DNA from 3 places in the Allobosea sp. 2KB_26 genome. Region 2 is predicted to be linked to each of the others. Evidence: predicted binding sites of a transcription regulator. Region 2 holds the regulator's gene; each other region holds the start of a gene.
The links. The regulator LexA, encoded in region 2, represses DNA repair genes until DNA is damaged. The targets are predictions, from matches to a motif close to TGTTCNNNNTGTGTTCNG.

Region 1 (9,863 bases), on a different contig from region 2:
AGGACGCGGGCGATCTGCAGGCGCTGCTGCATGCCGCCCGAGAACTGACGGGGACGGTCGTCGATGCGGTTCTCGGCGATCTCGACACGCGTGAGCCAGTCGAGCGCGCGCTCGCGGATCTTGCCGTAATGCCGGTCGCCGCGGTCCATCAGGCGCTCGCCGACATTGCCGCCGGCAGAGACGTCCATGCGCAGGCCGTCGCGCGGGTTCTGGTGCACGATGCCCCAGGCCGTGCGCATCAGGCGGCGGCGATCCTGCTCGGCGACCGAATAGATGTCGAGCGGCTGGCCGGAGCCGCGAAACAGCACTTCGCCCGCGTCCGGTGCGTCGATGCCGGCGAGGCAGCGCAGCAAGGTCGATTTTCCCGAGCCGGATTCGCCGACGATACCGAGCACCTCGCCCGGCCAGAGATCGAAGGAGACATCGGCGCAGCCGATGCGTTCGCCGTAGAAGCGACTGACGCCGGAGACCGAGAGCAGCGGATCGGGATCGATGCCGAGATCCTGCGGGGAGACATGCTGGGTCATGACTTCGACACCTTGTCCTTGGCCTGCTTGTCGTCGACGAGATGGAGCGCCGATGCGTCGGCCAGCATCGCGCCGCGATGACCGTCAGCGCGCCGCGTCTCGCAATGATGGCTGTCGGAGCAGACGAACATGCGCCCGCCGCGATCGTCTGTGATGACTTCGTCGAGATAGGAATCGGTCGCGCCGCAGAGCCCGCAGGGCTCGTTCCAGCTCTGGATGCGGAAGGGATGGTCCTCGAAGTCGAGGCTGCGCACGCTGGTATGGGGTGGCACCGCATAGATGCGCTTCTCGCGGCCGGCTCCGAAGAGCTGGAGCGAGGGCGACATATGCATCTTCGGATTGTCGAATTTCGGGATCGGCGAGGGGGCCATCACGTAACGGCCATTGACGTCGACCGGATAGTCATAGGTCGTCGTCACCTCGCCGAAGCGGGCGATGTTCTCGTAGAGCTTGACCTGCATCAGCCCGTATTCGGCCCAGGCGTGCATCTTGCGGGTCTCGGCCTCGCGCGGCTCGAGCTTCCGCAGGGGCTCCGGCTGCGGCACCTGATAGACCATGATCTGCCCGGCCTTCAGCGGCGCCTCCGGGATGCGGTGGCGGGTCTGGATGATGGTGGCCTCGTCCGTCGCCTCGGACGTCTTCGCATCGGCCGTGCGCTCGAAGAAGCGGCGGATCGAGACGGCGTTGGTGGTGTCGTCCGCGCCCTGGTCGATGACCTTCAGCACATCGTCCGGGCCGATGATCGCGGCGGTGATCTGGATGCCGCCGGTGCCCCAGCCGCGCGCCAGCGGCATCTCGCGTGAGCCGAACGGCACCTGATAACCTGGCACCGCGACCGCCTTGAGCAGGGCGCGGCGGATCATCCGCTTGGTCTGCTCGTCGAGATAAGCGTAATTATAAGCCGGCTTTGTATCTTCGCCGGGGATGATCTGGTGCAGGGTCATTCCGCGGCCTCCGGCAGGGTGTCTTGCGTCTCTTGGATCTGGGTCTCTCGGGTCTCGCCCGCAAGTCGCTGCTCGCGCTCGCGGCGGATGCGGCGGATCAGTTCGAGCTCGCCCTGGAAGTCGACATAATGCGGCAGCTTGAGATGCTCGACGAAGCCGGCTGCCTCGACATTGTCGGAGTGGTAGAGCACGAATTCGTCCTGCTGCGCGGGATACTCTGCCGCCTCGCCGAACTCGCGCGCCTTGAGTGCACGATCGACCAGCGACATCGACATCGCCTTGCGCTCGGCATGGCCGAAGGCGAGGCCATAGCCGCGTGTGAACTGCGGCGGCACGTCCTTGGTGCCGTTGAACTGGTTGACCATCTGGCATTCGGTCAGCGTGATCTCGCCGAGATCGACGGCGAAGCCGAGTTCCTCGGGTACGAATTCGACGCTGACCTCGCCGACGCGGACCTCGCCGACGAAGGGGTGCGAGTTGCCGTATCCGCGCTGCACGGAATAGCCGAGGCCGAGCATGAAGCCCTCGTCGCCGCGCGCCATGGCCTGGAGCCGGACATCGCGGTCGGCCGGGAAGGAGACCGGCTCGCGGGTGAGATCGAAGGGACGGGGATCGCCCTCAGGCGGCTCCTCGGCTTCCATCAGGCCTTCGGCGCCGAGAATGTCGGGCACGCGCGGCATGGTGGCGTCGAGCGGCTCGGCCGCCGCCGCGGGCACTGCGACAGGAGACGCGCCGTCCATCAGCGCGAAATCGAACAGGCGGTGGGTGTAGTCATAGGTCGGGCCGAGCACCTGGCCGCCCGGCAGATCCTTGTAGGTGGCGGAGACTCGACGGCGGATCGCCATCTGCGCTGTGTCGACCGGCTCCGACGAGCCGAAACGCGGCAAGGTGGTGCGATAGGCCCGCATCAGGAAGGCCGCTTCGATGGCGTCGCCCTGTGCCTGCTTCAGCGCCAGCGCCGCGAGATCGGGGTCGTAGAGCGAGCCCTCGTTCATGACGCGGGCGCAGGCGAGCCCCATCTGCTCGCGGATCTGCGCGACGGCCAATTCGGGCACGGCCTCGTTGCCGCGGCGGGCTTCCGCGATGAGATCATGTGTGGCGAGGATGGCGGCTTCGCCCCCCTTGACGGCGACATACATCAGCGGGCCTCCAGGATCTGCGTCGAGCGCGGCAGGCCGATGATCGCCTGGCCATGACTGAGGATAAGGTCGATGCCGAGGGGGTAGCGCGCGGCATTGGCCGCGACCTCGGTCCAGAAGCCGGGGCGCAGTCCCTTCGGTGCAATCTCGCGGCGTCCGGCGATACCCGGGCCGGTCAGCGTCACGGCCTCGCCACCTGCGAGGCTGGCGCATTGCACGAGCACGCTGGTCGAGCGATCCGGAAACTGGTCGGTGCCGGGGCTGAATGCGGACAGCGCCGGAGCGGTGCTGGTGCCGTCGAGCACGGCGAAGGCGGCTTCAGCCGGGCCTTCGACCAGAGTCGCGCCGCAATGGAAGCGCAGCCAGGCGCCGGCGGGGCCCGCCCGCAGGTCGGCCGGCAGCCAGATCGGCGTCTCGTAATCGGCGAGGGTCAGCAGGGCGATGGCGGTTGCCGGTTCCAATCCGGCCGGTGCAGCAAAGCCGGTTGCGACGTCCTCGACGAGGCCGGGCTCCGACAAGGCGGCGAGCAGGGCGCGGAAGGCGGCCTGGGACTGGAAGACCGGGTCGGAAAAGCCGGCGCCAATGAGTGTGTCGTCCTGCATCACGCGCCCCGGACCAGAGTGAAGAAATCGACCTTGGTGGCTGCAGCCTTGCGCGAGGCGAGGGTGCGCGCCGCCTGCTGGCGGGTGGCGAGCTCGGCGACGCCGCTGCGGAGCGGCCCGGCCTCGCCTTCGCCCTGCAGCAGCCCGTCGATCACCGCTGCGAGCCGCGCCTTCCGGCCGTCGCGACCAAGAGCGTAGGAGAAGCCCATCGTGCCGTCGCCGAGGCGCACGACGCAGCGCGTCACGGTGGCTTCGCCGAGATTGAAGCGGCGTCCCGCGCCGCCGGCACGGCCCTCGACCATGACGGTCCCGGTTTCGGGTGCTTTCAGCACGTCATGGTCGGGCAGGGCGCCGAGCCCACCGGCGAGGCTCTCGATTTCGGCGCGTGAGGCCCGGGCGAGGATTGCCAGCCATTGTTGTCGTGGGGTGGTCCCGCTCATCTCAGGTCGCTCTCTGGTCAGGGCCTAATGTCTAGACTACGATAGGGTCGTCATAGAGAAAGGTCTATACATTTTGGATGAAGCTTTGATGACGGATGCCCATGCAGCCAGCCAGGCCGGCGAAGCCGCCACGGCATGGCGGCGTATCGCGGACAAGATCGAAGCGGCGATCGGGCGGGGCGAATACGAGACGGGCGCGACGCTGCCCTCTTCGCTCGCGCTTGCCGAGCGCTATGGCGTGCACCGGCATACGGTTCGCCAGGCCTTTCGGCATCTCGCCGATCGGGGGCTGGTCAGCGTCTCGCGCGGTCGCGGGACGCAGGTCACTGCTCCGCGCTTTCCCTATCGCATCGGCCGGCGCGTCAGCATGCGCACCAATTTCGGCGCGGCCGGCATCACCGTGGCAGGCTCGATCCTGGGTGCCGAGATCGTCAAGGGCGAGGCAGAGGCCTGCGCGGCCCTGCGCTTGGAGGATGGAGCGCCGCTCTGGCGGATCGAGACGCTGAGCCTTGCCGGTGGCGTGCCGGTGAGCACTGGCGTGCATATCCTTTCGGCCGAACGCTTCCCGGATTTCGACAAGATGCTGAGCCGGGCCGGCTCGTCGATCTCCGCAGCCTTCGCCGCCTGCGGCATCCCGGATTATGTGCGGCTCTCGACGCGGCTTTCGGCGCGGCTCGCCAGCGAGCGCGAAGCGCTGCTGCTCAGGGTCGAACCTGGCGCTGCGGTCATGCTCTCCGCGGCGGTCGACGCCCTGCCTGACCTGACGCCGATCCACCTGGTCGACGGCATCTTTGCCGGCGAACGGATGGAGATGGTGGTCGAGCCGTTCGCGGAGTGAGTGCAGCCGCTCGGATGGTCGGGGCAGGCCTCGGCATGACGCGCCTGTCCGTCAGAGGGCCCTTTTGCCGATGATGGCGAAGCGCAGCTTGCTGGACAGGAAGTCGATCGCGGTCACGGCGGCAAGCACGAGCAGGATCAGGAACGAGACCTGCTGCCATTCCAGGGTGCGGATGGTCTCGGCGAGATAAAGGCCGATGCCGCCGGCGCCGACGATGCCGATGATGGTCGAGGAGCGGGTGTTCGACTCGATGTAGTAGAGCACCTGGCTGGCGATGACCGGCAGCACCTGCGGGATCAGCCCGAAGCGGATCTCGTGGAGCTTGCCGCCGCCGGAGGAGGTCACGCCCTCGACGGGCTTGCGGTCGGCGGATTCGATCGCTTCCGAATAGAGCTTGCCGAAGGCGCCGAGATCGCTGGTCATGATCGCGAGCATGCCGGCGAAAGGGCCGAGACCCACGACATTGACCCAGATCAGAGCCCAGATCAGCGCATCGACGCCGCGCACGGTGTCGAGCGAGCGGCGCGCCAGGAAATGGATGACGCGGTTGGCGACGACGTTCTTGGCTGCGAGGAAGCCGAGCGGGAAGGCGAGGATCGCAGCGAGGATCGTGCCGAGGAAGGCGATGGCAATGGTCTCGAACAGCGCTTTCACGAAGATCACGGCGCGGGCCGCGGAGCCTGGGTCCGGCGGCAGCATCAGCACGACGAATGTGCCGAGATTGCCGATGCCGGTGATGATCTTCCAGAGCGAGACCTCCAATGTGGTCAGCCCGTAGAGGAAGAGGCCGAGCAGGCCGGCAACGACTGCGATGGTGGTCAGGCGCGTCTTCAGTGAGCCGTCGATGGCGCCTTGGTGGCGACGGACGAGATCGGCGCGCTCGGTGGCGGTGAGGACGAGGCTCATGAGCGGTGCTCCAGGCTGAGCAGGGCGTGGCGCAGGCGCTCGGTGCCGTAGTCGATCAGCATGACGGTGACGATGATCATGAGCAGGATGGCGCTGACATCGGTGAAGTAGAATTTGCGGATGGCCTCGATCAGATCCTGGCCGATGCCGCCGGCCCCGACGAAGCCCATGATCGAGGCGCCGCGGACATTGATCTCGAAGCGCAGCAGCGCGTAGCTGGCGAAATTGGAAAGCACCTGCGGGACGACGGCGAAGCGGATCGTCTGCCACCAGCCCGCGCCTGTCGCGGTGAGGCCGTCGACCGGCTTCATGTCGATGTTCTCGACCACCTCGGAGAAGAGCTTGCCCATCGCACCCATGGTGTGGATCGCGATGGCGAGCACGCCCGGCAGCGGGCCGAGGCCGAAGGCGATGACGAAGATCAGCGCGAAGACGATCTCCGGCACGGTGCGGCAGAATTCTAGGAAGCGGCGGGTGGTCCAGCGCAGCCAGCCGGCACGGCCGAGATTGGCGGCGGCGGAAAAGCAAAGCAGGAAGCCGCCGACGGCGCCTAATACGGTGCCGACATAGGCAATCAACAGGGTCTGCCAGAGCAGCTTGAGCCAGCCGTTCAGGCCCCAGTACCATTCCTTGAGATCGGCGCCGAGCGTGGCGAGACGCAGGGTCGGCATGGTCTCGAGGATGTATTTCGGGAAGCGCCAGGCATTGGCGGCGAATTTCGCGAGATCGACCTCCGAGCCGATCGCGGAAAGGACGACGCAGGCGATGAAGATGGCGGCACCGAGCAGGGCCTGGCGGCGCTTTGCGCCCATCTCGCGCCGATAGAGATCGGCATGGCCGCGAATGGCGGGGTCGTTGCGATCGATCGTCAGGGTCATGATGGTTCCGTCGCGGGGTTCGCCAGTCGCGGCGGGACGCCACTCCGTCATGGCCGGGACAAACCCGGCGATGACGGTCGGCGGTAAGCGCTTACGAGGACTTCTTCTTGCGGAGCGCGTCGACGAACTTGTTCAGTTCGATGATCGGGTCGTAGGCCTTGTTGTCGACGGCGACGAGCGGGCCCTGCTTGCCTTCATAGATCTTGTCGAAGGCGACCTTGTCCTTGGTGGCGAGGTTGAGGACGGCGTCTCGGATCGAGGCCTTGAGCGGCTCCGGCAGGTCGGAGAGATAGGCCATCGGCGAGTTCACGATCTGCTCGGACTTGTAGATGATCCGGAAATCGTCGGCCTTGACCATGTTCTTGCGGGCCATGCGCTGCAGGTTGGATTCCTGCTCGTCGTTCCACCAGTTGGCGGCGATGTCGACGGTGCCCTGGCCGAGCGCGATGACCGCGTTCTCGTGGCTGCCGGTATAGACGACCTTGCCGAAGAAGGTCTCGGGGTCGATCTTCATGCCGTCGAGCACGAAGCGCGGCACATTGTTGCCGGAGGTGGAATTGGGATCGACGAGGCCGAGATTCTTGCCCTTCAGGTCCTCGACCTTCTGATAGGGCGAGTCCTTCTTCACGTAGAAGACGGAATGGTAGCCCTTGGTGCCGTCGAGATTGGTCTCGATCGCGAAGGCATCGACCTTGGCGCCGGTCATGCGAGCACGAGCGAAGGAGGCGGGGCCGTACATGCCGATATGGATGTTGCCGGCGCGCTGGCCTTCGATGATCGCGGCATAGTCGTTGGCGATACGCAGCGTCACCTTGGTGCCGAGTTCTTTCGCGAGGTAGGTGACGAAGGGGGTATAGCGCTCGACGACGCCAGACGCGTTCTCGGACGGGATGATGGCGAAGATCAGCTCCGGATACTTGGCTTTCCAGTCCTGCGCGAAGGCGGGAGCGGCGAGCGTCGCGGCCAGGCCGGCGGCGGCGAGCGTGAGGGTATGACGACGGGTCAGCATGGTTTGCTCCTGTTGAAGGCTGTTGGTGGTCTTTTCAGGCGTAAGCGGTCCTGGCCGGGCTGAGGCCTGGCTCAGGCTGCGGTCTGCTTGGCGCGCTTGGCTTCGGCGATGGCGATGGCGTCGAGCGCGTCCAGCGCCTCGGCGCCGGCATCCTTGGCCTCGATGCCGTAGAGTTCGGCGGCGATCTCGCGGGTCAGCGCCTGCGGCACGTCGTCGAACACGACCTTGCCGGCGGCCATGCCGATCAGCCGGTCGCAATATTTCGCCGCGATATCGAGGTCGTGCAGATTGCAGATCACGGTGATGCCGTCCTCGCGATTGATGCGGAAGAGCGCATCCATCACGACCTGGGTGTTGCGCGGATCGAGCGAGGCGATCGGCTCGTCGGCGAGGATGACCGTCGGCTCCTGGACCAGGGCACGGGCGATCGCGACGCGCTGCTGCTGGCCGCCCGAGAGGGTCTCGGCGCGCTGGGCCAGCAGATGGCCCATGTCGAGGCGCTCGAGCGCGGCGATGGCGCGGATCTTGTCGTCCGGCGAGAAGCTCTTCACCAGCGTCAGGAAGGCCGAGCGGTGATTGAGCCGGCCGAGCAGGACATTGGTCAGCACGTCGAGGCGGCCGACGAGATTGAACTGCTGGAAGATCATCGCGGTGTCGCGACGCCAGGCGCGCAGTTCGGCGCCCTTCAATGCGGTGACATCGCGTTCGTCGCTGATCAGGCGGCCGGAGTTCGGCTCCGCCAAGCGGTTGATCATGCGCAGCAGGGTCGACTTGCCGGCGCCCGAGCGGCCGATGACGCCGACCATTTCGCCCTTCGGGATCGACAGCGAGACATTGTCCACGGCGGCCTTGCCGCTGAAGCGCTTGGTCAGGCCTTCGATACGCAGCATGAACGGTCTTCCCATCGAGGAGCAAGCATGGCGACATCCGGACATGGGCGAGGCGCAGTCCGGAGCTCATGCTCTCTTGCAGTGCGCAAACCGGTATCGGCGACAGATGACAGGGCCGTGACAGCAGGATTGCGGGCGGGGAAGCGGGCGCACGGAGGCTGTTGACTCGCCTGAGGAGGCGGAGTCATAAAGAACAAAATAGGAACATTTGGAGTGCCAAGACGTGAGCGATCATGCCGTCGCCGCGCTGCGGCGAAGCATTGCCGGTTTGGAAAGCGTCTCTGTCTCGCTGGGCGGGGAGGCGAGCTTCAGCCTTGGCCACGCGGCGGCCGATGCGGCGCTGGGGCCGCTGCGTCGCCATGCCCTGCACGAGATCGTGGCGATGGCGCATCAGGCTCCGGCGGCGACGGGCTTCGTCGCCGGGTTGATCGCGCGGCTGGAGCGGCGGCCCGTCGTCTGGCTGCGGCAGGATTCCGCCGGCGCCGAGGGTGGTGAACTCTATGCGCCGGGGCTTGCGGCGTTCGGGCTCGATCCTGACCGGGTGCTTGCGGTGCGGGGGCGCGATCCGCTTGCCGTGCTGAAGGCGGCGGGCGACGCCTTTCCGCACGGCAATGACCGACGCTCGGGCATCGGCGCGGTGGTGATCGAGCTCGAAGGTACGCCGGCCTGCCTCGATCTCACGGCCAGCCGGCGTCTCGTCCTGGCGGCGCGGGATGCCGGCGCGACGGCTTTTCTCCTGCGGCTGGGAAGCAGTCCTGCTCCGAGTGCGGCGACGATCCGCTGGGCGGTTTCGGCGGCGCCTTCGGAGGGGCGGGTGAGAGCGCATGGGCCGGGCCGGCCGAGTTTCGCGGTCACGGTGCTGCGCAACCGGCACGGGGCGACGGGCGAGTGGGTGATGGAGTGGGACAGTCATGCGTATAGCTTCCGCGAGCCGCTTCCTGTCGCTCTGGTTCCCGCGCCTGCCCATCGACCGGATCAGACGCAGCCAGGGCGCATCCGTTCGGGCAATGTCGCAGAGGCGTGGCCCGCAGCCCGGCGGGCCAGCGGATGATCCTGGTCCTCTTGTTGTGGTGGGCAAGGCGAAGGGCGCCTTCCGCCTGACGAGCCTCGATGCCGAAGCCGAACGCCTCGGCCTGCATCCGACCATGGCGCTGGCCGATGCGCGCGCCATGATCCCGCGGCTGGTCGTGGCCGAGGAGGACAGGGCGGCCGATGCAGCCCTGCTTGGCGCCGTTGCCGACTGGTGCGACCGCTATACGCCGCTGGTCGCTCTCGATGGCGAGGATGGCCTGCTGCTCGATATCTCGGGCTGCACCCATCTCTTCGGCGGCGAAGCCCTGCTTGGCCGCGACTGCCTGCTTCGGCTGAAACGGCGGGGCTTTACGCTGCGCGCCGCTATTGCCGGGACGGCGCGCGCCGCCTGGGGCGTCGCGCGCTATGGGCGCGGCGGCATCGTGCCGCCGGGCGGAGAGAGCCAGGCCCTGTGGCCCTTGCCGACCGCGGCGCTCGGCCTGGAGGCTGCACGGCAGCACGGGCTCGCACGCATGGGCCTCAGCCATATCGCCGATCTGGAGACGCGACCGCGCGCGCCGCTGGCCGCCCGGTTCGGCCGCGACCTGCTCGACAGGCTCGACCAGGCGCTCGGCCGCCTGCCGCAGGCGCTGTCACCGCGACGACCGCTGCCTGAATG
Region 2 (9,863 bases):
GCGAGCGCAAAGAGGGCGGTGAACATCGAGGTCGGGAAGCCCATCGCCTTCAAGGTGATGCCCGAATAGAAATCGATGTTCGGATAGAGCTTCTTCTCAATGAAGTAGCTGTCGCTGAGCGCGATGCGCTCAAGCTCGATCGCCACGTCGAGCAATGGGTCGTCCTTGATGCCGAGCTCGTTCAGCACCTCATGCGACGTCTTCTGCATGATCTTGGCGCGCGGATCGTAGTTCTTGTAGACGCGATGCCCGAAGCCCATCAGGCGGAACGGGTCGTTCTTGTCCTTCGCCTTGGCGATGTATTTCGGGATGTTGTCGACCGACCCGATTTCCTCGAGCATCTTGAGGGCCGCTTCATTGGCTCCGCCATGCGCAGGGCCCCAGAGGCAGGCGATGCCGGCCGCGATGCAGGCGAAGGGATTGGCGCCCGAGGAGCCGGCGAGACGCACCGTCGAGGTCGAGGCGTTCTGCTCGTGATCGGCGTGCAGGATGAAGATGCGGTCAAGTGCGCGCGACAGCACCGGGTTGACCTTGTACTCCTCAGCCGGCACCGCGAAGCACATGCGCAGGAAATTCGAGGTGTAGTCGAGCGAGTTCAGCGGATACACGAAAGGCTGGCCGATCGTATACTTGTAGGCCATCGCGGCCAGCGTCGGCAGCTTGGCGATCATCCGCATCGACGCGATCATGCGCTGCTGCGGATCCGAGATGTCGGTCGAGTCGTGATAGAAGGCCGACATCGCGCCGACTGACGCCACCAGCACCGCCATCGGATGCGCGTCACGGCGGAAGCCCTGGAAGAAGCGGGCCATCTGCTCGTGCACCATGGTGTGGCGCGTTACGCGATAGTCGAAATCCGCCTTCTGCGCCGCTGTCGGCAGATCGCCGTAGAGCAGGAGATAGCAGGTCTCGAGAAAGTCGCCATGCTCGGCAAGCTGCTCGATCGGGTAGCCACGATGGAGCAGAACACCCTCGTCGCCGTCGATATAAGTGATTTCCGACTCGCAGCTCGCGGTCGAGGTGAAGCCGGGATCATAGGTGAACATCCCGGTTTGTGCGTAGAGCTTGCTGATATCGATGACGGACGGGCCGATCGATCCGGTCTTGACCGTCAGGTCGACGGTTTTTCCGTCCACACTCAGCTGGCTGTTGGTTCCGCTCATCGATACCGATCCTTTCAGGCTCGCTGCTGATCAATCTTCGTTCCATCCGAGCCGGCACGAAAGGGTGCCGGAACGGCAATCATCATCCGAGTAGCTCTGCGTAACGGCCATGTGACGGGATCGCAGGCACGGGACGGTACATCCGACTGATACTAAAGCAATATTTATACTGGGCGCCGCTCCGGACACCCGCAGCATATGCGGCGTCACTAGCCCATTTGCCCCTGGGGTTCAACCAATCACAAAGGCGGGGCTGCCCTGCCTTTGATCACGTTTGATCGCTGAGGCGAGCGAGCGTTTCCTCGCGGCCGAGCACCGCCATCACATCGAACAGGCCGGGTGACTGACTGCGTCCGGTCAGGGCGGCCCGCAGCGGCTGCGCCACCTGTCCGAGCTTGAGTGCCTGCTCTTCGGCGAAGGCCCGGACAGCAGCCTCGAGTGGCGCCGGAGTCCAGTCGTTCACTGCGGCAAGCTTCTCGGCCAAGCTGGGCATGCGCTGGCGGGCACCTTCATCCAGCAGCGTCGCCGCCTTCTGGTCGAGCGCGAGCGGGCGCTTCGCAAAAAGATAGGAGGCGCTGTCGAGTAGCTCGATCAGCGTCTTGGCGCGCTCCTTCAGCCCCGGCATCGCAGCAAGCAGCTTGGCTTCGAGAGCCGGATCGAGCTCGGGACCGAGGCCATGCGCGGGGCCGATCTCTGGGAGGATCTGCTTAAGTGCATCGAGCAGGTCACGGTCATCGGCCTGGCGCATGTAGAGCCCGTTCAGGCTCTCCAGCTTGGCGTAGTCGAAACGTGCCGGCGACCGGCCGATCGAGGAAAGATTGAACAGCGAGACCATCTCTTCGGTCGAGAAGATCTCCTGGTCGCCATGGCTCCAGCCGAGTCGGAGCAGGTAGTTGCGCAGGGCCACCGGCAGATAACCCATGGAGCGATAGGCATCGACGCCGAGCGCGCCATGGCGCTTGGAGAGCTTCGCGCCGTCCGCCCCATGGATCAGCGGGATGTGCGACATGCTTGGCACGCGCCAGCCCATCGCCTGGTAGATTTGGGTCTGACGGGCGGCGTTGGTGAGATGGTCGTCGCCACGGATGACATGGGTCACCGCCATGTCATGGTCGTCTACAACGACAGCCAGCATATAGGTCGGGTTGCCGTCGGAGCGCAGCAGCACGAGGTCGTCGAGATTCTCGTTCTGCCATACGACGCGGCCCTGCACCTCGTCCTCGACCACGGTCTCACCGGTCTGCGGCGCGCGCAGGCGGATGACCGGCTTCACGCCGGCCGGAGCGGTTGCCGGATCGCGATCGCGCCAACGTCCGTCATAGCGCATGGGACGGCCCTCGGCGCGCGCCTTTTCGCGCATCTCCTCGAGTTCCTGCGGCGTCGCATAGCAATGATAGGCCTTGCCGGCCGCGAGCATCTGCTCGGCGACCTCGCGATGCCGGGCCGCACGGGCGAACTGGTAGACGGTCTCGCCGTCCCAATCGAGGCCGAGCCAGGACAGACCGTCGAGAATCGCTGCGATGGCCGGTTCGGTCGAGCGTTCGCGGTCGGTGTCTTCGATGCGCAGCAGCATCTTGCCGCCATGACGGCGGGCATAGAGCCAGTTGAACAGCGCGGTACGCGCGCCGCCGATATGCAGGAATCCGGTTGGAGACGGCGCGAAGCGCGTAACGACCGCATCACTCATGAAAGGCAGGCTCCGGCAGGACGGGGAATGAGGCCGACAGAGCGGCAAAGGAACAAGACGTCAATCGAACATGACAACCGACGCGGCCCCTGTAACATGCTGATGGGGCCGACGTTAAGCGCAAGATCGCATCCGGTCGGCTGCCCGAGGGACGGTTTATGCGCGAGGTGCCGCCAGACCCGAGCCGGCTGCGCGGTGCGCGTATTCGTGCCGTACCGTTCCGCATTCCCGAGAGAGGGCTCCACGCCGCTGCCATTGGGTTGCTTCTCGCCGAATGGCGCGCGCGATTCCTGGACGCCATCGCGATCGAGGCCGGGCGCAGGCGGCTGTTTCTCTGGCTGCCGGTGCTGATCGGAAGCGGCATCCTGCTCTATTTCGCGGCAGATCGCGAGCCATCCGTCTGGGTCCCACTCTCCGGCTTTGGCGTTTCCGCTGCGATGGCCGCGCTGTCGCGCCCATGGCGCCCAGTCATGCTCGTTTGCGTCGGCCTTGCTGCCATATTCGCCGGCTTTGGTGCCGCGGCCTGGCGCACGGCGACGATCGCAGCGCCGATGCTCGATCGAACGCGCGTCGGACAACTCACCGGCTTTGTCGAATCGGTCGAGGCGCGTGACGCTGGCGCGCGCCTTGTAGTCCTGGTGACCGGCATTGCCGGGCTGGAGCCCGAACGCCTGCCACGGCGGGTTCGAGTCAACGTCAAGGGGGGCTCGGTCTCACCGGGCGATCATATTGCCGCTGTCGCGCGCCTCCTGCCACCGCCCGGTCCGGTGCGGCCAGGCGGCTACGATTTCGGCCGCGATGCCTTCTTCCGGGGGCTCGGGGCAGTCGGGACCATTCCGGGAAAGATCACGCTCGCCCCACCGCCCTCGCAGCCACCTCTCGAGCTTCAGTTTCGCGCAATGGTCGACCGGGCGCGCAATGCCCTGACGGAGCGCATCGCCGGTATCGGGGGAGGGCAGGCTGGCGCGGTGGCAGCGTCGCTGGTCACCGGCAAGCGTGGCCTCATCACAGAGGCGACCAATATCGATCTGCGCGCGGCCGGTATCTATCACATCATCTCGATCTCCGGCCTTCACATGGTGCTGGCCTCCGCCACGATCTTCGGCCTGGTCCGTGGCCTGCTGGCGCTGTCGGAAACGCTGGCATTGCGCTGGCCGGTGAAGAAACTCGCCGCCCTTGCCGCGATGCTCGGTGCCACCGCCTATTGCATCTTCTCAGGAGCCGAGGTCGCGACGGTCCGCTCGCTGATCATGACGCTGGTCATGTTCGGTGCGATCCTCGTCGATCGCCCGGCGCTCAGCATGCGCAACCTGGCTCTTGCCGCGATGATCGTTCTGCTGCGCGAGCCTGACGCGCTGCTCGGTCCGAGCTTCCAGATGTCCTTTGGTGCTGTTGCGGCTCTGATCGCCTTCGCCGAGCGCTGGGAGGATCGCGGCCACTCCGAGGCCCCAGCGAACCTGCCCTGGCCGCTGCGTCCGATCTGGATCGCGGTCGTCGGGCTTACGGTCACGACCCTGCTGGCGACGGTAGCAACCGCCCCCTTCGGTGCCTATCACTTCCAGACGTTCAACCCCTTCGGCCTGCTCGGCAACGCGCTCGCCTTGCCGTTCGTTTCACTGATCGTCATGCCTGCGGCCGTCTTCGGCGTGCTCGCCTATCCCTTCGGTTTGGATTGGCTGGCCTGGGCGTTAATGGGAGTCGCTTCGGACTATGTGCTGCAATCGGCGCGCTGGGTTGCAGGATTCGACCACTCCGCAGTGGTCATTCCTGCGTTCGGGACCGCGGCGCTCGCATGCTTTGCCGCCGCGCTCCTCTGGATCACGCTCTGGACGACACCGCTGCGCTTTCTGGCCGTCGTTCCCCTGATCGCGGGACTGGTCGTGGCAGCCAAGCCGGAGAGGCCCGATATCCTGATCGAACGTGATGGCTCCGGCATCCTGGTCCGCGGGGGTGATGACCGCATGATCCTGGCCGGTCAACCGAGCCGCTTCGTGCTGCAACAATGGCTGAACGCAGATGGCGATAATCGCCGGCCTGACGACAACAGCCTGCGGGAAGGCGCAGCCTGCGACACTCTGGGTTGTGTCGTCCGCAGCAAGGATGGACGAAGCATTGCCTTTGCTCGGGATCGCCTGGCCATCGTCGAGGACTGCAGGCGCGCTGACCTCGTCATCACGCCGATTCCCTGGACCAGTCCTTGCGCTGCACGGCTGATCGACCGCCTGGCATTGTCGCGCGATGGTGCAACGGCCCTTGTCAGCCACAAGGGCGGCTGGCGCACGCATTTATCCGAGCAGGGTGGCGTTGATCGCCCCTGGAGCCGCAAGCGGGCGCGGTCTGTCACTACGCCGCCGGAATCATCGTCAACGGCCCCGCTGCCCGTGGCCGCTGAAGACCACGATCGGCTTCAGTAGCGCCGCATCAGGTTGACCAGGCGGCCTTGAATTTTGACGCGGTCCGGTCCCAGCACTCTTGTTTCATAAGCGGGATTGGCGGCTTCCAGAGCGATCGAGGAGCCGCGCTTGCGCAGCCGCTTCAGCGTCGCTTCCTCGTCATCGATCAGGGCCACGATGATATCGCCGGTATTGGCCGTGTCCTGCCGTTTGATCACGACCGTATCACCGTCGAGGATGCCGGCTTCCACCATCGAGTCGCCGCGCACCTCGAGAGCAAAATGTTCACCGGGGCCAAGCATATCGGCAGGCAGCGCTACGCTATGGCTGCGGCTCTGGATCGCGGAAATCGGTGTACCGGCGGCAATCCGCCCCATGACCGGAATCGCGACCGTGGAGCGCACGTCCTCTTCCGGGGGCGGTGCGATCGGCCGGACCTTGCCAAGGCCACCCTGGACGACGGAGGGGCTGAACCGTCCGCGCGTCGCCTGAGGGCCGCCAGCCCCTTCAGGCAGCTTTATGATCTCGAGCGCCCGGGCCCGATTGGGCAGGCGGCGAATGAAACCGCGCTCCTCCAGCGCCATGATCAGGCGATGGATACCGGACTTGGAGCGCAGATCGAGCGCGTCCTTCATCTCGTCGAAGGAGGGGGGCACCCCAGTCTCGCGCAGGCGTTCCTGGATGAAACGAAGCAGTTCGAACTGTTTGCGTGTCAGCATGGTCCCCGCCAGCGCTCTTCGTACGGAATCGAAACAAAGCACGAACACCATACAGGTTCGCGTTGTGTTCCGCAAGCACGCTCAGCGTAGGCGGATGATCCGGCAGTTGTCGCCTTTGTTTGCCGGCGCAGCAAATGATTCGCGGATCAGTAGCGCGTCGGCGCGGGCCAGACTGGCCAGCATCGAGGAATCCTGCTTGGTGAAGGGCGTTGCCAGCCATCCCTCCGGGGTGAGAATCAGTTCCGACCTCATGTAGTCCCGCCGCTCATCATTTGCCGGCAAATCTCTTCCGACGATAGCAGGCTCACTCAGATCGCGCTCCGGTTCCGGTACGCCGAGGAGGGCCCTGAGCAGCGGCACGACGAAGAGATGCCCGCAGACGATGGACGAGACGGGGTTTCCGGGCAGGCCGAGCGCGACCATACGGCCGAGGCGACCCATCATCATCGGCTTGCCCGGCCGCATGGCGATTTTCCAGAAACCGAGCGCCATGCCTTGCCCGATCAACGCTGCCTGGACGAGATCGTGCTCACCTACCGAGGCTCCTCCCAGGGTGATCAGCACATCGGCATCGGTCTTCCGTGCCTGACCAATCTTGTCGGCGAGGTCGGCATGATCATCGCGGGCGATCCCGAGATCGAGCGCTGTGCCGCCGGCCTGCTCAACCAGCGCGGCGAGTGCAAAGCTGTTGGACGCGACGATCTGGTCGGGTCCGACCGGCTCGCCCGGCTGGACCAGTTCGTCGCCGGTCGCGAGGATCGCGACCAGTGGCTTGCGACGCACAGCGAGTGTGGGGTGGCCCATGGCTGCCGCGAGGCCGAGGCTCGCACTGTCGAGTCGGCTGCCGGCGAGAAGCAACACCTCGCCCTCGGAGAAGTCCAATCCTGCCTGACGAACGAACTTGCCGCGCTCGGCACTTTCGCGCACGCGGATCGTCGAGCTGCCGACGCCGTCGGCATTCTCCTGAATCAGGATGGTATCGGCGCCCTCAGGCATCGGAGCGCCCGTGAAGATGCGAACAGCCTCATTCGAGCGGACCATCCCTGAGAAGGAGCGACCGGCAGCCGATTCGCCGATGACCCGCAATTCATTTGCCGGCGCAATGTCGTCTGCGCGAACGGCGTATCCGTCCATTGCGGAATGGGCGAAGGGGGGCTGGGTGCGAAGCGCCTGCAGATCGGCGGCGAGCACGCGCCCTACGCAATGTGCGAGCGGCAGCGTTTCTGACGGTGTCGGTGCCGGAACGCTGTCGATCAGCGCCTTCAGGGCGACGGGGACGGGCGTGAGGCTCATCGCGCAGTTTCCGGGAGATCGAAGGTGCCGGATTTTCCACCGGACTTGTGAACGAGCCTGATGCCTTCGATCCGCATCGCCCGGTCGACCGCCTTGACCATGTCGTAAACTGTGAGGCACGCGACGCCGACAGCGGTCAACGCTTCCATCTCGACGCCGGTCTGTCCCTTCATCTTGACCTCAGCGCTCACGCGCACCCCAGGCAATGTCTCGTCCAGGGTGAGGTCGACGCTGATCTTGCTGATCAGCAGCGGGTGACAGAGCGGGATCAGTTCATGCGTGCGCTTGGCGGCCATGATTCCAGCCAGGCGCGCGGTGCCAAGCACGTCGCCCTTCTTGGCGTCGCCATCGCGCACGATGGCCAAGGTCGAGAGCTGCATGACGACATAGCCCTCGGCGACAGCGATGCGCGAGGTCTCCTCCTTGTCGCCGACATCGACCATATGGGCCTGGCCGCTGGCGTCGAGATGGCTGAGCTTGCTCATGCTGCGCTGCGCGCAGAACCGGTCAGAAGATCACGGGTCGCAGCGGCGACATCGTCCTGCCGCATCAGGCTCTCGCCAACGAGGAAGGTGTGGACGCCGGCACGCTGTAACCGTGCGATGTCGACATGGCTGAAGATGCCGCTCTCGCCAACGATGATGCGGTCCGCGGGGACGCGCGGCGCCAGCCTCTCGGTGACGGCGAGATCGACGGCAAAGCTGCGAAGGTCGCGATTGTTGATGCCGAGCAGCGGGCTGTTGAGCTCGAGGGCACGATCGAGCTCGGCTTCGTTATGAACCTCGACCAGAACGTCGATGCCGAGCGACTTTGCCGTCTCGTTCAGCGCGCGGGCCGTCCCGTCATCGACGCCAGCCATAATGATCAGGATACAGTCGGCGCCCCAGGCGCGAGCCTCGAAGACCTGATAGGGGTCGTAGAGGAAATCCTTGCGCAGGGCGGGCAGGCCGCTCGCCGCGCGCGCCTGATGCAGGAATTCCGGCTGTCCCTGGAAAGAGGGCGCATCTGTCAGCACGGACAGGCAGGCCGCGCCGCCTTCGGCATAGGCGCGCGCCAGAGATGGCGGGTCGAAATCGGCGCGGATCAGCCCCTTGGACGGGCTGGCCTTCTTGATCTCGGCGATCAATGCAGGCTTGCCGGCCGCGTGTTTCGCGGTAAGCGCGGCCGTGAAGCCCCGCACGGGACCAGCAGCCTGGGCGCGCTGCTCGATCTCCGCCTGGGACACTGCGGCCTTGGCTGCGGCGATCTCCTGGCGCTTATAGGCCTCGATGCGGGCGAGGATGTCGCTCATGACGTCCTCACGCGTTCGAGCAGGCGATGAGGGCGGTCAGCGTCGCCTTGGCCTTGCCGCTGTCGATCGCCGAGGTGGCGCGGGCGAGGCCATCGCGCAAATCGCTGGCCTGGCCGGCCACGACGAGCGCGGCGGCAGCATTGAAGGCCGCGATATCGCGGAAGGGCGTCTTCTTGCCGTCGAGAACCGCACGGAGCGCCTCGGCATTCTGTGCCGGTTCACCGCCCCGCAGATCTTCGGGCTTTGCACGGGCCAGGCCGACATCGTCCGGGCTGATCGAGAAACTCTCGATCTTGCCCTTGTCGAGCGCGACGACGCGGGTCGGCCCGGTGGTGGTGATCTCGTCAAGGCCGTCAGAACCGTTCACGGCCCAGATGCGGTCGGAGCCGAGCGCAGACAGCACGCGCACCATAGGCTCGAGCCAGGTCTCTGAGAAGGCGCCGACGAGCTGCCTCTTGACACCGGCCGGGTTGGAGAGCGGCCCGAGCAGGTTGAAGATGGTGCGGGTGCCGAGTTCGGTGCGCACCGGCGCAACATGCCGCATCGAGGCGTGATGGGTCGGTGCGAACATGAAGCCGACGCCGGCCTCTGCGATGCAACGCTCCGTGCCCGCGGGCTCGAGCCCCACCTTGACGCCGAGCGCTGTGAGCACGTCGGCCGCTCCGGAACGTGACGAGGCGGCGCGATTGCCATGCTTGGCGACCGGCACGCCGCAGGAAGCGGTGATGATCGCAGCCAGCGTCGAGACGTTATAGGAGCCCGATGCATCGCCGCCGGTTCCGACGATGTCGATCGCGCCGGCCGGAGCTTTCACCGGCAGCATCTTGCCGCGCATGGCGCTGACCGCGCCGGCGATCTCCTCGACAGTCTCGCCACGGACGCGCAGCGCCATCAAGAAGGCGGCCGCCTGCGCATTGGTGACCTCGCCGGACAGGATGGTGTCAAAGGCATCTCGCGCCTCCTCGCGGGAGAGCGAGGCGCCGGTCGCCACCTTGGCGATGAAGGGTTTGAAATCGTCCATGGGTTCTTCGAAGTCAGGCTGTTTCGGAAAGGGCGGCGCGGTCCTGTGTCTGCGACCATCGTTCCGCCAGGCCGAGGAAATTGCGCAGGATCGTCGCACCATGCTCCGATGCGATGCTCTCGGGGTGGAACTGCACGCCATGCACCGGCAGGGAGCGGTGCGAGAGTGCCATGATTTGCCCGTCTTCCGTCGCGGCTTCGATCTCCAGCTCTGTCGGGCAGCTTTCGCGTGCCACGATGAGCGAGTGGTAGCGCGTTGCCTGGATCGGCCCGTTGACGCCGTGAAAGAGGCCGCGG
Region 3 (9,863 bases), on a different contig from region 2:
ATCCAAAACCCTCCAGCTCCCCGAGCGCACTCGACCCTGGACGGCCGGTTAAGAAAGCTTGATCTGCGGGGCCGCTTGGACGCCAGGAACTCCTCGGCGTGCGCCGGTTTAAGCTGGGATGAGTGAACCCTGCCGACCGCCGCAGAAGTTGCCAAGTCATCGGCGCATGGGGATCGAGCACGGGGGGCACCGCTTGCGGTGCTGTCAAGCTTCGAGCCTGTCACGCTCGATGACAAGCTCGATGACCACGCCCAACGGGTCCCAAACTCTGCTGACCCGGCCAAGTTGACTTGCCGTCGCCTTGACCAAGCGGCTCCCGAAGCCTTCGCCTCCCGCGCTCCGCGGAGATGGACCACCGCGCTCGCGCCAGACGATCACGAACTCGGACGGTCGCTCCGAGCATGTAATCTCGACAATGCCGTCCATCGTCGAAAGGCTGCCGTATTTCGCGGCGTTGGTCGCGAATTCATGGAGCAGCAGCGAGAGCGATGTCACCAACGTGGAAGGGACCGGAATGTCAGCACCGCGAACCTCGCAGCGCGACCGTTCACCCGCCCGATAGGGTGCGAGTATGGCTGCAATCAGCGCGTGCAACGTGGTTGCGGCCGATTCGCTTCCCGCAGCTACGGACGACATAGTCAAAGCGTGCGCGCGCGACAGGGTGGCGAGACGCTCGCTAACCGTTGAAGCGAGCTCGGCCGGGGTCGTGGCTGAACGCGCCGTGAGATTGACGATTCCGCTCGTGAGCGCGAAGACGTTCTTGACCCGGTGGTTCATCTCGTGAAGCAGCAACTGTTGCTGTTCCTGCGCCCGTTGGCGCTCCGAGATATCCCGGGCAATCTTCGAGGCCCCTACGATTTCGCCTCTGGCGTCCTTGATGGGCGAGACGGTCAGCGAGATCGCGACAGGCGTTCCGTCCTTGCGGCGGCGGATGGTTTCGTAGTGCTCGATGCGCTCACCGGCGCGAATGCGCTCCAGGATCGTTGGCTCCTCGCCCCGACGATCTTCCGGAATGAGCAGCATGACGGGCTGACCCAGCATCTCCTCTCGCCGATACCCGAAAAGGCGCTCGGCGCCCGGATTCCAGTCGGTGATGAGACCGTTCAGATCCTTGGCGATGATCGCGTCATCGGACGATTCGACGAGCGCAGTCAGCCGGCGGGCCGAGGCGTCCCCGGCATGACGTTCGAGGGCAAAGCCGAGCTGGCGTGCGACGAGCAGCGCGAGGTCGCGCTCGTGATCGGTGAAGACCCGGGGAGTGTCATAATAGACCATGAACTTGCCTGCCAGTTCGTCAGCTCCGGCGAGCGGGATGAAGGCCAGGGCATGGATGCCCTCGCCGATAATGGTTTCGATGAGTTGTCTCGGCTCCGTGCTCAGGGCGATGTCGGAGAGGAAGATCGGGTCAGCTTCGCGGTCATGGCGCTTCCAGGGCGAGTGGCCGTCTACAGCGGCGCGGTATCCATCCGAGAGGCCGCGCCAAGCGACGAAACGCATTGTCCCCCTATCATCGAAGCGAAGGATCGACGCCCGCGAGCACATGAGGGTTTCACAAATGGCATCAAGTGCACACTCGTAGATCTCGACGACGGTGCGGGCTCGAAACAGGCGATCGGTGAAGCGGAACAGTGTGGTCTGCTCCCGAACCTGGCGCGCCAGATCGTTCGCAGCGTCGGTGGTCCTGCTGTGGACCGTAACCGTCGCCTGACGATCGATGCTTTGCTCCATGGGGCGCCCTCCCTCATGAACGGTCGACGTCTCGCACAATGAGGAATCCCCCCTGGCGACCGGGGCATTCGAGCACCGAACCCGGCTCCTCGCAATGTCATTTGTCATAATCCGTTCTTCGTTTGGGCAGGGGTTCGTGCGCACTCCGAACGGCTATGAGACGGTCTGTCGCCGGTAGTTCCGTCGCTTTGGCCAAGTCGCGGGCTCAATGTCTGCTTGCGCACTTGTCACTGGCGCCCCCGTGATCGGGTTTGGAAGATCTCGGCGCGACTCCGACAGGCGCCAAGACGGACGAGCAGGCGACGCGATCGATCCGGACCGCGGCTCGTTCGCATACAAAAGGCCCGCCGAGTGCCACTCGGCGGGCCTTTCTTCGGGACCGGAAAATCAGGCTGCCTTGGCAACCGCGGCCGAGTTCACCGGTCCGCCAAGCTGGGTCAGCAGTTTGTCAGTCTTGGTCTCCTCGGCGAGCGTGGCGTCGAGGAGCTTCACGGCGTCCTTGTGCCCGAGTTGTTGGGCCCACGACTTGAGCGTGCCGTAGCGCGTCATCTCGTAGTGCTCGACTGCCTGCGCCGAGGCGACCAGACCGGCGTCTAGAGCAGGGCTGTCGGCATAGTCCTCCATGACAGCCTTCCCTTCCTCCAAGATGCCGAGGATTGCATCACAGGTCTTGCCGCGGGGAGCCTTTCCGATCGCCTCGAAGACGTCGCTGAGGCGCTCGACGTGAGCCTCGGTCTCGGTGCGATGGGTTTCGAATGCCTTCCTGAGATCGGGCGATTTCGCCGCCTTTGCCATCTTGGGCAGCGCTTTCAGGATCTGCTTCTCCGCGTAATAGACGTCCTTGAGCATGTCGTGGAACAGGTCGTCGAGGGCCTTGGGTTCGGAGGTGGCCATGGTGGTTCTCCAGGTGGCGTGAAGGGACGCCGTTTCAACGACGATCAGCCTCAGCGGTTCCATTCACACGACCGTGATTTCGACGGGAACCAAAATGACTGAGGCGCCGTTTTGTTGGGCATCGCGGCACCGCCGCTACCCTTGGGAGAACCATCATGAAAGAGCTGATCATCGCTTCCTTGATTGCCGCGACGACCTCCTTCGGCGCGATGGCGCAGACCTCGACGACCTCGCCGACGCCAGCTCCGGCGCCGGCCGACGCGAACGCTCCATTGCCGGGCGCCAACAGCTTCACCGAAGGCCAGGCTAAGAGCCGCCTCGAGGCGAACGGCTACACCAACGTCACCGGCCTGAAGAAGGATGACAACGGCGTCTGGAAGGGCACGGCCACGAACGCCGGCGCTCAGGTCAACGTCTCGGTCGATTACCGCGGCAACATCACCCGCAACTGATCGGTGACCCTCTAACCGGAACCCTGGAGGCAAAAATGACCCGTACGATTACTCGTTCCTATGACACCTACAACCAGGCCGCAGCAGCGGTCGAGAAGCTCGAACAGGCCGGCATCACGTCATCCGACATCAGCGTCGTCGGCCGAGACGAGCGCGCCAAGGATAGCAACGCCGCCGAGGGCGCCGGAATTGGCGCAGGCATAGGTGGGGCGGCGGGCCTTCTCGCCGGCATCGGCCTTCTCGCGATCCCCGGCATTGGTCCCGTCGTTGCCGCTGGCTGGCTCGCTTCGACCGCGGCCGGTGCCGTTGCAGGCGCGGCGGCTGGTGGTCTGGTCGGATCGTTCACCAGCGCCGGCGTCGACGAGGACGAGGCTCACTACTATGCCGAGACGGTTCGCCGGGGCGGAACCGTGGTCTCAGTGAAGGCTGCTGACGAGCAGGCTGCCACGGTCGAGGCCATTCTGGACGGTGCGATCCCGATCGATCGCGAGAGCCGCGTAGCTGAATACCGCCGGGAAGGCTGGACCCGCTTCGACGAAACCGCCGATCCTTACGTGCGCGGCCCGGCCGGCATCTGACGCAAGTCCTCCTAACGCAGGTCGCCGAGGTTCGCCCCGGCGACCTTTTTGTTTGGCTGCCCGCACGGTTATGGGTCGTTGTGCATTGGGCGGTGCATTGGGCGCGAAGGCGAAGGCGAACACGCAGCGATTTCGCTACGTGGCGGCGGGCGCCCGTTGGTTTCCGGGAGTTTCGCATAGCAGAGCGCCGACCGCGCGCGGCATATCGAGGCCCCACCCGCACACAGCACGATGCCCGGCGCGTCCGTTCTCCATTTAGTCCTGTTTCAGCTTTCCGAGGTTTCCGGGCAGACCGGAAAATGGCAAATCATCCTCGGTCAGGAAGTTGCTTTCCGATCCTTCCGCGCTGTCCCTTTCTGGCGACGAGAGCATTTCAGCGGCGACCGCGAGGATTCCCGTTGGTGGTTCGATGTCTTCCTGGAGGTGCCATTCGACCGATTCTCGGCTTGTACCGGAGCGTTCGGCGAGCGTGGCGATCCAGTCTTCCCGAGGGAAGCGGGCGGCCATCCTGAGAGCGAGTTGGCGGCCCGTTCCGATTGGTTCCATTGGTCTCATCGTCCTGGCTCCATCTTGAGGATGTAGCGAGAACTCATCCCCGGAACCCGGTGTTCCATCGGAGACCTCGTCAATCCCGGCCAGTTCTATCCTGCGAGGATCAAAGCGAATCCTGCGCGGTGGCGAAAGAGCCTCAATTTGAATCCGCTCGGACCGATCATCCACCAACAGCAGGAATAGTGGCGAACAAATCACTTTCTGGCTGGTTCTGAGGGCTAGTGCAGGAGGGCTCTTCATGTGGCGATGGCGAGTACCAGTTTTCCCCTTCGATCGGGCAATCGCCCGCAGAATCGCGCATCAGGCTGCGCCCGGGGTGGAGCTCCCTTTGCGGTTAGCAACGCTTCTGGCTGACGAGCGGCTCTTGTTGGTCCTGGCTTTCGGAATATGGATCCCGGCCCAAAGCGGACCTCGACGGCGACGCTTGGCGGCAAGGCACGTTCTTCTCAGTGTCGTGGTGAGTTCGCTAGTGCCCCACATTTTGAAGCGCATCTTCGATCAAGAGCGACCTGATCGGATCGAAGTCCAAGGACGGCGCCGCGGGGTTCCTCGCTCGGGAAAGGCGCTTGATTCGTTTCCGTCGGGACATGCGGTTCAGATGGGCGCCTTGGCGGCTGCCCTCGCGCGTATCTGGCCGCGATATTCGGTCTGGTCTTGGAGCGGCGCAACGTTGATTGCGCTTACGAGGGTTGCATTGCTCGCCCATTGGGTCAGCGACGTGCTGGCAGGAGGCGCCCTTGGGATAGGGGTCGAATATCTGTTGAACTCGCTCGATCGAGGTGAAAGTTGACCCCGTCGCTGGTCGCCAAGACGAAAACGGCGCTCGATGAATCGCGGATGCTGATGCTGGGAGCCCAAATTTTGCTGGGTTTCCAGTTTCACGCGCCGTTTCAAAACGCCTTCTCTTCCCTATCTCCCGTCGAGAAAGCGCTCGAGCTTGGTGTTCTTGCCCTGATCATCGGCATAATCGGCCTTCTGATCATGCCGAGTTCATATCATCGCATCACGCTCGCCGGAGAGGCGAGCGGCAGGCTTATCGCCTTGATAGACCGTGTGATGATCGCGACGCTTATGCTGTTTGCGGTCGCGATGGGCATCGATCTGGGTCTAGCCGGCACGCGCATCGCCGGTGCAGCTTGGGGCGCCTTCGCGGCTCTCTTCGGCTTCGTCGCGAGCATTGCGATCTGGTTTGGTCCCTGCCTGGTTCGGGCTCAGGAGCTAGCCATGCCGACATCAGATGAAAAGACACCGACCGCTGCGAAAATTGACTATGTGCTGACTGAGGCGCGTGTCGTGCTCCCCGGCGCCCAGGCCATTCTGGGCTTTCAGTTCGCAATTGTTCTGACAAAGGAATTTGCGGAACTGACGCCCAACTTGAAGCTTGCCCATGGCTTCTCTCTCGTCCTTATCGCTGTTGCCACGGCACTGTTGATCGCGCCGGCGGCCTATCACCGGATTGTTTACGGCGGAGGGGACGATCCCGGTTTCCAGCAAGTCGCGAGTCGACTGATTTTACTGGCGACTGTGTTTCTCGCGCTGGGCATTTCGGGTGACGCCTATCTGGTGGCTTCAATGATCGCAGGCAGTGGTCGCATATCGGCGGCCTTCGCTGTTCTTACTGCGGCGGTGCTGCTGGGCCTTTGGCATGCTTGGCCTTGGTCGCAGCATCGGCAGATGCCCAGTGCTTAACGGAGCTGTCGCGGCTACGCTTGGCGGCGTTGCGGGCCGCCTCCCACGGTCTTCGGCGCGCACGGCCGACGCCATCATCGGTCTGCCGGCCGGTCCTGTTGAATTAGTTCCCGAGCTGAACGTTCGCGCGACAGCGGGAAACCAGGGATGGTCTGGATGGAGCCTATCAGGATCATACGCAGGTGGAACAAATCCCAGGGTAGGCCGTTGCCACCACGCGAAATTCTTTGTTGGCCCCGGAAGGAGAAATCCGATGACCGCGGTTCACGAACTCACGTTGAAAGCACCGACAATCTGCCTCACCTGCCATGAGGAATATCGTTGCGCTCTTCAGCGCGTTGGCGAGATTGAGGATGCGAAGCCCAACCCGGCCAAGGACCTCGAACTCGCGGCTCTTAGGGGTGCCATCAGAGATTATGAGGTCCGGAACCAGCGCCTCCGGATGATCGGCACGAGGATCACGGGCTGACCAGGTTCTGCCTTCACCCTGATCCCACGCGCTGAGAAGGCCTGGCACAACGGAACCTGCTATGCCCGCTGGCAGAGCTCGGCTTGTGTTCCGACGAAATTGGTCGATCCCGGGGCTCTACCAATTTGATCAGGGGCGCCGCGCGGGCTTGTGGGAGGGATCGTTTGCCGGGAACATCGGTCATATCGATCGTGATCGGATGTCGGGAGAAATGGAACTCATTTGCGTGGGCGGACCCACGCTTATTATATCCGTCACACTCTTGACGGCTAACCTTCTCTGCGCCGTGCGCCGAAAGGGCCCGTGGGTTTCCTCCCTCTCGCGGTCAAATGGACTCGCGGGCGGAATGATCACCAGACTCCGCGAAATCGACCGCCTCACGCCCTAATAATGCGTAATGCCGGAGTTCGCGACGCAACGCAAAACTCGAGTTTTGCAACCAGTTGCGGTTTAACCGAGCCCGCCGCGCGCTCAATCCCGTCTTGGCGGCTAAGAGGAACAAGAGCAGGCCAAAATGCGAAAGGCCCGCCGTTTGTGGCGGGCCTCCCTGTCGCCAAGTGATTATTCGATGATCTGAACGATCTTCCGGGTCTTCGGCTCGACCAGCACTGTCTGATCGTTCACGACGGTGTAGCGGTACTCGGTCTTGCCGTACCGCGCCGGAACTTCGCGGTAGGTGATGGTGTCGGGAAGGGTCGCACCGACGACAACCTTCTCCCGATAAGCCACTGACGGCACCTTCTGCTCCCTTACATAGGTGCGGAACTCGGTGCGCTGGTCGGCCGCAATGCCGCCGACGATCGCACCAGCCGCGGCACCACCAACGGCTCCGACGGCCGCGCCCGCCGGCCCGCCGACAATCGCCCCCCCCACAGCTCCGGTTGCGGCACCAGAGGCGGCCCCGCCCGCAGCACCGGAACTGGACTGCGCAAACACGGTCGCCGGAATGACTGCCAGCGCAGCCACAAGGACAATCTTCTTGATCATAGTCGATCTCCTGTTAGCCCCCGCCAGCGAGGAAACGACATGCTAAGTTGTTGGTTCCATGAATAATTATTCATGGACGGCATTTTCGGGCTGGCCCCTGGGATGATGCTGGAGGTGGCGATCGGTGTGTTCTTCTGCCCGCGTGACACCATCAAAGGGGGCGAGGGCAGATTGCGAACCGTCTCCCGAATTCCGGGGAATGTATCCTCCAGGCTCCACTCCAGGCGGCGCTATGGGTGAAACAGCGCCACTGTGACCGCGAGGCCCGTTCTTCACAGCATAGCGAGACGGGAAGGAGCGGGAACCGTCGTGGCGCAATGGGATTTTGATTGGCGGCAGGGGCGAGTGGTCGATGAGAAAGGCACCCCATCATCTCATCCGTTCGGGAGCGAAGGCATGAGGACGCCAACTGAACGCGTAGTAGAACTTTCCCGCTACGAACCCGGCAAGCCGGGATGGGTCATCGAGACTATCGTCGCTTGGAGAGACGGCATTGTTCCTGTCTACGTCCTTCCATCTTGGGAGGATCGAGGGTTCGATGAACTTTCGGGTCCCTTCGAAACCAAAGAGGAAGCTGAGGACGCTTTGGCGCGAGCATCGTTGTGAGCCCGGCCGAGAGGCAGAACTCGAGCCGATCACGGGGCGCGCGCTATCTCCATCGACGCCTGCACGGCTGAGCGTGCAGGCGATGCGGAGCGAGTTCGCGATTCCCGAAGAGGGGCGGGCGGCAGATCGATCCAGCAAAAGCCACAAAACCGGTAGGTCCGGTTCCAGTTGTGGCCGAGCGTTGGCATTCGTTGGTGACGAACCCGAGTCCCGCTCGATCCGTGAAGCTGTCCAGAAGAGCGCTTGCCAACGGTTCACGACTGTCCTGGGTCCGGGGGCGGACAGCTCCCACAAAGATCACCTCCATCTCGACATGCGCGAGCGCCCTCGTGGGTTTCGCATTTGTCAGTGGACGGTCGAATGAGTGACAGACAGTTCTCGCCGTCAGACCACTCCTCAAGAGCCGGCTTCAACGACACGAGGGGAGGGAAGGGCGGGAAACCTCCGTCAGGTCCTTCAGAGTGCGCGTGTTGACGTCATTGCGGACGAATGACGCGCGTATTTTCCAGGAACCTGGGGGTAGGTCCGATCGTTTGAGCCACTGGCTGGGGTTGGGAGGAGAGCCGTGGAGGTCCGCTATGTCTTTGACATTTGAAGCCGAGCCGGTGGGCGCACCGGTGACCGCCGCAGATTGTTCCCGGGATCCGCGCATCCAGAGAATTGCCAGGGCGATGTGTCGCGCCGCGCGGATAGACCCCGACCAGCCACCCGGAGCGGTTGCGATTTTCAAAGTCATGCACTGCCAAGTCGGACGGTCCGAGAATGATCCGGCATGGACGTTGTTTCAGCGTCAGGCTGAACTCTTTGTGGACATGAATCCGGACGTGGTTGGACCACTCTGAGCACCTCAGTGAGGCGGATATCGCATTGATAACCTCATCTTGACTTCCGAGTAGCGAAGTAGGAACAAAAAGGGAACGTGGCGGCCTGCCCATTTTCAGAGGATACCAACAATTGTGCGGCCCGAGCTCGCCATACTGTCTCTGCGCGCGCAGATCGAAAGGATCGAAGGCACGAACCGGCGCGCGAAAGCGGTGCTTCCGTTCGGAATCGCCGAGGTGGACGCGCGCCTCCCAGGCGGCGGATTGGCGCTCGGGGCGCTGCATGAAGTGGCTGGCGGCGGCAACGGCGCGATCGACGGTGCTGCGGCCGCACTATTCAGCGCGGGAATTGCTGCCCGCACCCGGGGGAGGGTCCTGTGGTGCATCACGCGGCCGGACCTCTTCGCGCCGGCCATCGCACAAGCCGGACTGGGCGCCGATCGGGTGATCTATGTGGAAGCCTGCGACGACAAGACCGTGCTTTCCTGCATGGAGGAAGGGCTGCGGCACGGTGGACTTGGATCCGTCGTCGGTGAAGTTGCTCGCCTATCCATGACCGCCTCTCGTCGGCTACAACTGGCCGCGGAGGGGACGGGCTCGATCGGAATCGCCCTTCGCCGTTGGCGGCGTCAAACGGAGGCCGCCGATTTCGGTCAGACAACAGCCGCTATGACACGCTGGCGCGTCTCGGTGATGCCGTCCGCGGCGCTGCCGGTCCCCGGCGTCGGTCGGCCTCGTTGGCTGGTCGAGCTCATCCGGGCCCGCGCCGGTGACAGTGCAGATTTCGAGTTGGAGGCGTGCGATGACACGGGTTGTCTCGCTCTTCCTGCCGACCTGGTCCACCGACCGGGCGCGGCGGAAGGCTGGCGACGCAGCGCCTCCGCCTGAGGTACCGCTCGTCCTGATCGGCCGCGACGGAAACAGGCGAGTCGTGCTGGCAGCGGATGCTGCGGCTCAGGCTGGCGGTCTCTGCGTTGGCATGCCTGTGACAAAGGCGCAGGTACTCGTTCCGGGTCTGATCGTCGAGGATGCCGATCCGGCCGCTGACGCCGAAGGGCTCGATCGGCTGGCTGTCTGGATTCTGGAG

Region 1: the regulator LexA is predicted to act here: its motif matches at 8,363-8,380, upstream of AB4099_RS05175 (ImuA family protein).
Region 3: the regulator LexA is predicted to act here: its motif matches at 8,858-8,875, upstream of AB4099_RS33340 (ImuA family protein).

The regions. Positions count from the first base shown of each region.
Region 1 covers NZ_JBFRHE010000001.1:1,075,497-1,085,359, reverse strand. Annotated here, with positions in the region: gene phnK (phosphonate C-P lyase system protein PhnK) at 1-494, opposite strand, end outside; gene AB4099_RS05220 (alpha-D-ribose 1-methylphosphonate 5-phosphate C-P-lyase PhnJ) at 524-1,471, opposite strand; gene AB4099_RS05215 (carbon-phosphorus lyase complex subunit) at 1,468-2,610, opposite strand; gene phnH (phosphonate C-P lyase system protein PhnH) at 2,610-3,212, opposite strand; gene phnG (phosphonate C-P lyase system protein PhnG) at 3,212-3,652, opposite strand; gene phnF (phosphonate metabolism transcriptional regulator PhnF) at 3,741-4,490, shown strand; gene phnE (phosphonate ABC transporter, permease protein PhnE) at 4,542-5,396, opposite strand; gene phnE (phosphonate ABC transporter, permease protein PhnE) at 5,393-6,274, opposite strand; gene phnD (phosphonate ABC transporter substrate-binding protein) at 6,366-7,283, opposite strand; gene phnC (phosphonate ABC transporter ATP-binding protein) at 7,355-8,173, opposite strand; gene AB4099_RS05175 (ImuA family protein) at 8,397-9,224, shown strand; gene AB4099_RS05170 (Y-family DNA polymerase) at 9,181-9,863, shown strand, end outside.
Region 2 covers NZ_JBFRHE010000012.1:82,800-92,662, reverse strand. Annotated here, with positions in the region: gene gltA (citrate synthase) at 1-1,163, opposite strand, end outside; gene gltX (glutamate--tRNA ligase) at 1,432-2,850, opposite strand; gene AB4099_RS25915 (ComEC/Rec2 family competence protein) at 3,009-5,264, shown strand; gene lexA (transcriptional repressor LexA) at 5,258-5,962, opposite strand; gene AB4099_RS25905 (molybdopterin molybdotransferase MoeA) at 6,044-7,255, opposite strand; gene moaC (cyclic pyranopterin monophosphate synthase MoaC) at 7,252-7,740, opposite strand; gene trpC (indole-3-glycerol phosphate synthase TrpC) at 7,737-8,546, opposite strand; gene trpD (anthranilate phosphoribosyltransferase) at 8,554-9,567, opposite strand; gene AB4099_RS25885 (anthranilate synthase component II) at 9,581-9,863, opposite strand, start outside.
Region 3 covers NZ_JBFRHE010000029.1:2,566-12,428, forward strand. Annotated here, with positions in the region: gene AB4099_RS33280 (DUF6894 family protein) at 1-62, shown strand, start outside; gene AB4099_RS33285 (PAS domain S-box protein) at 205-1,728, opposite strand; gene AB4099_RS33290 (YciE/YciF ferroxidase family protein) at 2,116-2,622, opposite strand; gene AB4099_RS33295 (PepSY domain-containing protein) at 2,778-3,074, shown strand; gene AB4099_RS33300 (general stress protein) at 3,110-3,652, shown strand; gene AB4099_RS33305 (hypothetical protein) at 3,908-4,198, opposite strand; gene AB4099_RS33310 (phosphatase PAP2 family protein) at 4,443-4,994, shown strand; gene AB4099_RS33315 (DUF6328 family protein) at 4,991-5,893, shown strand; gene AB4099_RS33320 (hypothetical protein) at 6,147-6,362, shown strand; gene AB4099_RS33325 (DUF1236 domain-containing protein) at 6,924-7,349, opposite strand; gene AB4099_RS33330 (extensin family protein) at 8,038-8,319, shown strand; gene AB4099_RS33335 (hypothetical protein) at 8,534-8,797, shown strand; gene AB4099_RS33340 (ImuA family protein) at 8,912-9,664, shown strand; gene AB4099_RS33345 (DUF6504 family protein) at 9,579-9,863, shown strand, end outside.